3 regions of the Fictibacillus sp. 5RED26 genome follow, and region 3 is predicted to be linked to each of the others. Evidence: riboswitches for the same ligand, from Rfam matches in the RefSeq annotation. Region 3 holds a riboswitch; each other region holds the start of a gene.

What was found. Region 3 has a riboswitch for S-adenosylmethionine ahead of IHV10_RS07445 (bifunctional homocysteine S-methyltransferase/methylenetetrahydrofolate reductase). Riboswitches for the same ligand answer to the same signal wherever they lie in the genome.
Region 1: another riboswitch for S-adenosylmethionine. It lies ahead of mtnK (S-methyl-5-thioribose kinase); the one in region 3 lies ahead of IHV10_RS07445 (bifunctional homocysteine S-methyltransferase/methylenetetrahydrofolate reductase).
Region 2: another riboswitch for S-adenosylmethionine. It lies ahead of IHV10_RS18315 (acyl-CoA dehydrogenase family protein); the one in region 3 lies ahead of IHV10_RS07445 (bifunctional homocysteine S-methyltransferase/methylenetetrahydrofolate reductase).

Annotation. Positions count from the first base shown of each region.
Region 1 covers NZ_JACZDU010000001.1:826,200-828,398, forward strand. The annotation lists gene mtnK (S-methyl-5-thioribose kinase) at 1-818, opposite strand, end outside; SAM riboswitch class I at 906-1,071, opposite strand; gene IHV10_RS04350 (carbon-nitrogen family hydrolase) at 1,178-2,047, opposite strand; gene IHV10_RS04355 (pyridoxal phosphate-dependent aminotransferase) at 2,069-2,199, shown strand, end outside.
Region 2 covers NZ_JACZDU010000006.1:71,127-73,325, reverse strand. The annotation lists gene IHV10_RS18320 (LLM class flavin-dependent oxidoreductase) at 1-434, opposite strand, end outside; SAM riboswitch class I at 551-652, opposite strand; SAM riboswitch class I at 807-918, shown strand; gene IHV10_RS18315 (acyl-CoA dehydrogenase family protein) at 1,319-2,199, shown strand, end outside.
Region 3 covers NZ_JACZDU010000001.1:1,433,861-1,436,059, reverse strand. The annotation lists gene IHV10_RS07455 (sirohydrochlorin chelatase) at 1-163, shown strand, start outside; gene IHV10_RS07450 (NAD(P)-binding protein) at 179-817, shown strand; SAM riboswitch class I at 819-933, shown strand; gene IHV10_RS07445 (bifunctional homocysteine S-methyltransferase/methylenetetrahydrofolate reductase) at 998-2,199, shown strand, end outside.

The DNA of each region.
Region 1 (2,199 bases), 610 kb from region 3:
GCAAGGTTAGCTATGAAGTGAGCGATATCGAATCCGGCTGGCCCATAGAATGCAAACTCAGGATCGATCACTTTAGTAGAATCGCTTTTTACAAAAATACTTCCAGAATGTAGATCTCCATGAAGAAGAACTTCTGCTTTAGTTAAGAATGAGAGTCGCAGTTGAGCTACCTCTTGTAAAAGCTCTTTGTCATTCCAAATTACATCAACTTCACTTTGGAGTTCAGCAGGGAAGTCATTTGTATCATGATTGAAAAATGGATCAGTGAACACTAAGTCTTCCGTGATCTTGCAAAGTTCAGGGTTTGAAAATTGTTTAACTTGTTCTTTTTTTTCAAAAGGATGCAGGTAGAAATCACTAGAATAAAAAGCTGTTTTAGCAGCAAATGTTCCAATGTCATCAGCAAGTTTGGGATAAATTTGACCGTCAATAAGTCCTTTTCGAAGGATGACATGGTCAGACAGATCTTCCATAACTGTGACAGCAAGTGTTGAATCTGAAAATAAAACCTTCGGAACTAAGTGAGGAACGGATTCAGCTTCTTTTAATAACGCATCGCTCTCGATTCGTGCACGATCTAGTGTGAGCGGCCAGCTTTCTCCAACCACTTTTGCATAAGGAAGTGCTTGTTTAACGATTACAGCTTTTTTGGATAGTGCGCTTTCTATATGAAAGACAAGGTTTAAGTTGCCATCTCCAATCTCTCTAACATGCAGTTGGTCTTGTTCGGATGCATCAAAAAATGCTAAAGGTTTTACCACATCAAGCACTGTCAGTTCGTTTAACGGTTCATATGTAGATCTTACTTGTACGCTCATTTTTGTTCCCCCCGGAAAGTTTTTTTACAAATAAAAAGAGCCTCTTTTCGTATAAGAAAAGAGGCTCGGAATGATGATTTCCCGCGCCTCTTATCTTAGCAAAACAAAAATGTTTTGCCGGAATTAGCACCGTGCCATACGCTGAATTAATCAGCGGCTCCCCGTATAATGCGGGCGCCCCATCTTACAATGGTATTACGGTCGGTTGCTGGGTTTCATCGGGCCATATCCCTCCACCTGCTCTTGATAAGAGACCAAAATTATTCGTTTTGTTAATGCGTAACAATATTCACGCAATTCATAATCGTTATACTACAACGTTGTATGGAGATCTGTCAACACTAAATTCTTAAATGGATTTAATACAGATCTGTTCGACGGTCGTTAAATACAGGAACCTTTACACGGACTTCGTCTACTAATTCAGGTGAGATCTCTGCTGTAAGGATCTCCTCTTCGTGCACAGATCCTTCAGCAATGATATCTCCCCATGGGTCAATAATTAGTGATTGACCAGCGAAGGTGTTTTTAGGGTCGCTTCCAACTCGGTTACAAGCAATAACGTAGCATTGATTCTCTATAGCACGTGCGATAAGCAATGCTCGCCAATGAGATTGTCTTTGAATCGGCCATTCGGCAGGAACGAACAATATTTTTGCCCCTTTTATGAAAGGAGCACGGATCCATTCAGGAAAACGGATGTCATAACAGATAGCAAGGGTCGAGAGATTACCGTCGATTGTAAACAGATTGCTATTACTGCCGGGGGAGATATATTTTTCCTCTTCCATAAGTGTGATCAGGTGAGCCTTTGAGTAGGTGCCAACATGTTCACCGTTTCGGTTGTAAGTGAGTGATGTGTTGTAAACTGAGTTACTCTCACGATATGCGATAGACCCTCCGACAATATTAGTATCAAGCTCTTTAGATAACTCGCTTAACCATTTCTTTGCTTTCTCACCATCATGATCGCTAATCTCATCTAATCGGGTAAGATCATACCCAGTATCCCATAGTTCTGGTAGTACGATCGTATCAGGATTATGATGTTTAACGGCTTTACGAATTTTATTTTCGATGTGTTTATAATTTTCATCAGGTTTCCCATATTGAATGTCAACTTGTATGCAGGCAATTTTCATGATTGTACCCTCCAGGTTGTAAAAAAAGTCTTTACAGAATTTCCTTAAGCGTATAACATAACTGATTAGAATTTCAAGAACATTCAAATTAGACTGGAAGTGATCGTCGTGAAACGTTTTGAGCAGGCAGAAGTGATGGGGAAACTGCCAGAGCAATTTTTCGCCAAGCTTGTAAAAAAAGTATCTTACTATGTAGAGCAAGGCTTTGATGTTATTAATCTAGGACAAGGGAATCCTGA
Region 2 (2,199 bases), on a different contig from region 3:
CTCGCCGCGTTTGGCAGATAAGAAGTGACTACATTCCATGCGATTCGCCCATTCGTTAGATGGTCTAAAGTAGAAAAACGACGCGCGTTGCCAAATGGCTGCTCATAGGTTGTGCTCACCGTCACAGCAAAAGACAGGTTCTCTGTTACGCTTGCCATGGCCGACACGAGAAGTGCCGGATCGTTTAATGGAACTTGAAGCCCATCACGAATAGAAGGAGCTTTACTTTGTTTATAAACGTCATAAATCCCTAACACATCCGCAAAAAATACAGCGTCAAACTTTCCTCTTTCTAAGAGCTTCGCATAGTCGATCCAATAATTCAGATCTTTATAGCTTCTATGTCTCTTGTTCTCCGGATGCTTCCAAAGACCATGAGAATTGTGCATGGCACTTGTCATCTCAAACGCGTTTAACAAAATTTCTTTACCCAAAATAATTTCCTCCAACCGATTTTTTTGTACCCGCTCCAAGAGAAAATAAAAAAACCTCTTCAGCGATGAGAAGAGGTTGAAAAAATACGTGAAATAAACATACGTATATAGATCTCCTCTTATCTTTCAAGCTTTCGCCTGCTGGAATTGGCACAATCCTAAAAATAGTTGTTGCCGAGGCTTCAAAGGGCCAGTCCCTCCACCTCTCTCGATAAGGAATCGATATTATTCAATTTAGTAACGAAATATACAGGAATAAAAATAGACTGTCAATGGAATTTAGAGAAATAAAATAATTTTCTTAACAATCAGTTTTTAGTTGACAGTGGTTTGCTTTATCCTCTATAGTGATGACTAATAATTAAATAATGTATCTTATCAAGAGTCAGGGGAGGAACTGGTCCTACGATCCTGCAGCAACCGCTTTTTATAAAGAAAGGTGCTAATTCCAGCAGATGTTTTTTGAATGTCTGATAGATGAGAGAGCGTGTAAGCATATGGAATCTACGTCCTCTTTCGTCTTTGAAAGAGGGCTTTTTTGTTTTGATTAAAAGTAAAGTAGATGATAGCTGTTGATTTCCGTTTCAGGTGCTCGCTTTCCGCGGGGCAGGCGGTGAGCCACATTCGTTCGTTTCACTCTTAAGTGTCTCACCTGTCTAGTTGCAGTGGCTAGCCCCTCGAGGTCAAAAGTTAAATAGACCATGAAGGCAAAGAGCACCTTCCTTGTCTATTCACCTTTTGCTTGTCGGGGCTGGACAAGCCACTTTCACTTTTCGGACTGCCCACCTGTCCCGCAGGAGTCTCGCACCTTACACTCCAATCAACTAATCCCTGAAGATTAATTACAAAAAACCATTTACTGATAAAAAATTTAGGAGGGAACTATGAGCATACCTTTGAGAAAAAATATTCAGGAAAATAGTTTTCAAGAAGCGGTTAGTACCGCTCTAGGACTAAAAGAAATTTTTAAGAAACGTGCAGATTTTGTAGATCAAGAAGGTGTTTTTCCTTATGAAAACTTTCAAGATCTTAAGAATCATGACTTTCTTTCTCTTACCATTCCAAAGGAATTTGGTGGTAAAGGATTAAATCTAGTTGAATTCTTAACCATTCAAGAGCATTTAGCTGAGGGGGATGCTCCTACTGCTCTTTCTCTTGGCTGGCATCTCGGTACTCTTTTAGAGGCGGCAGAAAATCGGCATTGGAATGGTAACTCGTTCGCTGATCTTAGCCGGAAAATTGTTGAACAGAAAGCACTCATTAACTTGGCACAAACAGAGCGTGCGACGGGAAGTCCGTCTCGAGGCGGTATTCCTACTACAACTGCAGACAAGAAAGCAGATGGATGGCTGATCAACGGAAGTAAAGCTTTTACTTCTATGGCAGAAGCACTTGATTACTCAGTCATTACAGCTACCATCTCAGAAACCAATCATAAAGGATTTTTCTTAGTGAATCACCGTGATAAAGGGGTTTTTGTAAAAGAAACATGGGACAGCATCTCGATGAGAGGAACAAAAAGTGATGACCTTCTTTTGAAAGACGTTTATGTACGAAAAGAAAATCTTCTAGTCGTAGAGGATGGGAAGAACCTCATACCTAAAGGCTGGTATCTTCAGGTGCCTGCTGTGTACCTAGGTATCGCAAGAGCAGCGCGGAATTACGCGATTGAATTTGCGTCAGAGTATAGCCCTAACACTTTATCAGGACCGATCTCAGACGTACCAGAGGTGAGAAGAAAGATTGGTAAGATAGAACTTGAGCT
Region 3 (2,199 bases):
ACTATTAATAAATGGAATGAAACATACGATAATTCGCCATCAGCAGCAGACCACACAAAACGTAACTCTTTGCGAGACGCTTGGCTACCATCCTATTCTGAAAGACGTTTTACTCACACGAATACATGAAACACTTGAAACAAAGAAGTATGCATGTTCTTAAAAAGAGAGGAATGCTATGTATCCTATTCACATAAATTTGTCAGGTAGAACGGTTGTAGTAGCTGGCGGTGGTCTAGTAGCACATCGTAAAATTAATGATTTATTGAATGAAGAGGCAATAATTACAGTAATCAGCCCAGCAGCTGTCAAAGAAATTCAAGAATGGCATGCTGAACGAAAGCTGACTTGGATCGAAAGAGAAGTGGAACGTGCTGATTTGGAAGAAGCGTTTCTAATCATTGCTGCAACCAATAGTAAAGAGATTAATTCTTGGATTGCAGAACAAACAAGTTCGAAACAGCTTGTGAATGTTGTTGACCAACCAGACCTGGGTAACTTTATTGTTCCTAGTGTCGTAAAGAGAGGGAAACTCATTTTATCAGTTTCTACTTCTGGAGCTAGTCCAAGTTTATCTAAATCGATAAAAAAAGAGCTTCAACAAAAATACAGTGAAGACTATGAAACGTATTTAGATTTTTTATTTCAATGTAGATCGATCATTAAGAAGGAATATCCGGAAAAAAATCGAAAAGACTTATTAACAAAGTTAACAGATCGGTCCTTTTTATATAACGAAGAAAAGCAACGCGCGTATAAACAGGAATTATTAAAGAAAATAGATCGCAATTTAGTAAACGAACCAATAAATGAATAAATCCTTATCAAGAGAGGTAGAGGGAGCGGCCCTATGAAACCTCAGCAACCAGCAGCTACTAGCTGAAAAGGTGCTAATTCCTGCAAGTTCAATTCTTGAACTTGTAAAGATAAGAAGACCCCGACGCTCAAAAAGTCTTCTTTTATAGAAGGCTTTTTATTTTTTATATAGGAGGCTGTCATGAGTTTAATCACAGACTTAAAACAAAACAAGATACTAATCGGTGATGGGGCGATGGGAACCCTTCTGTATTCGTACGGATCCGACTTTTGTTACGAAGAGTTAAATCTTTCTCAAGAAGAGCAGATCTATAATATCCATCGTGCTTATTTAGATGCAGGTGCTGATATCATTCAAACCAATACGTATGCAGCGAACTATTCAAAGCTCGAACGCTATGGACTTCAAGATCACGTAAAAGAGATTAATAAAGCGGCTGTTCAGATCGCCAGAAAAGCTGCTCATAAAGAATATGTTGTAGGTACGATCGGTGGCATACGCGGTATAAAACCATATAGCATTTCTCTTGAAGAGATCAAGCGCAGTTTTCGCGAGCAGCTGTATTGTTTGTTGATGGAGAATGTAGATGGCATCCAATTAGAAACCTATTATGACCTAGAAGAATTAGAAACGGTTTTAAAGATTGCTAGAAAAGAAACATCACTTCCGATTATTGCTCAAGTGTCATTACAGGAGGTCGGCTTTATGCAGGACCGCACTCCCATTTCAGAAGCTTTGACCTCTTTAGAGAACATTGGTGCTGATGTTGTGGGATTAAACTGTCGTCTAGGGCCGTATCACATGCTGATGACACTTGAAGAAGTTGCATTACCAAATCAGGCAATTCTTTCAGCGTTTCCTAATGCATCGCTTCCTTCTTATACAGATGGCCGTTTTAATTATGAGGGGGATGCTGACTATTTTAAAGAATGTGCCCATTTGTTCAGGCAGCAAGGAGTTCGTCTATTAGGAGGATGCTGTGGTACGACACCTGCTCATATACATGCCTTCTCTAGTGAACTAAAAAACTTAGCACCTGTAACAGAAAAAGAAGTGAAACAAAGAAAACGAAAGATTGTGATTCAATCAGCATCAAAATCTAACTATGTACCTCTAAGTGAAGAAGTAAAGAAAAGGCAATCCATAATTGTTGAATTAGATCCACCACGTAAATTAGATACGTCACGTTTTATGGAAGGAGCAAAGGCGTTAAAAAAAGCGGGAATCGACGCACTTACCCTCGCTGATAATTCACTTGCATCACCACGTGTTTGTAACGCTGCATTAGGGTCGATTGTCCAATCCCAACTTAATCTTCGCCCGCTCGTTCATATTACGTGTCGCGATAGAAATTTAATCGGTCTTCAGTCTCATTTAATGGG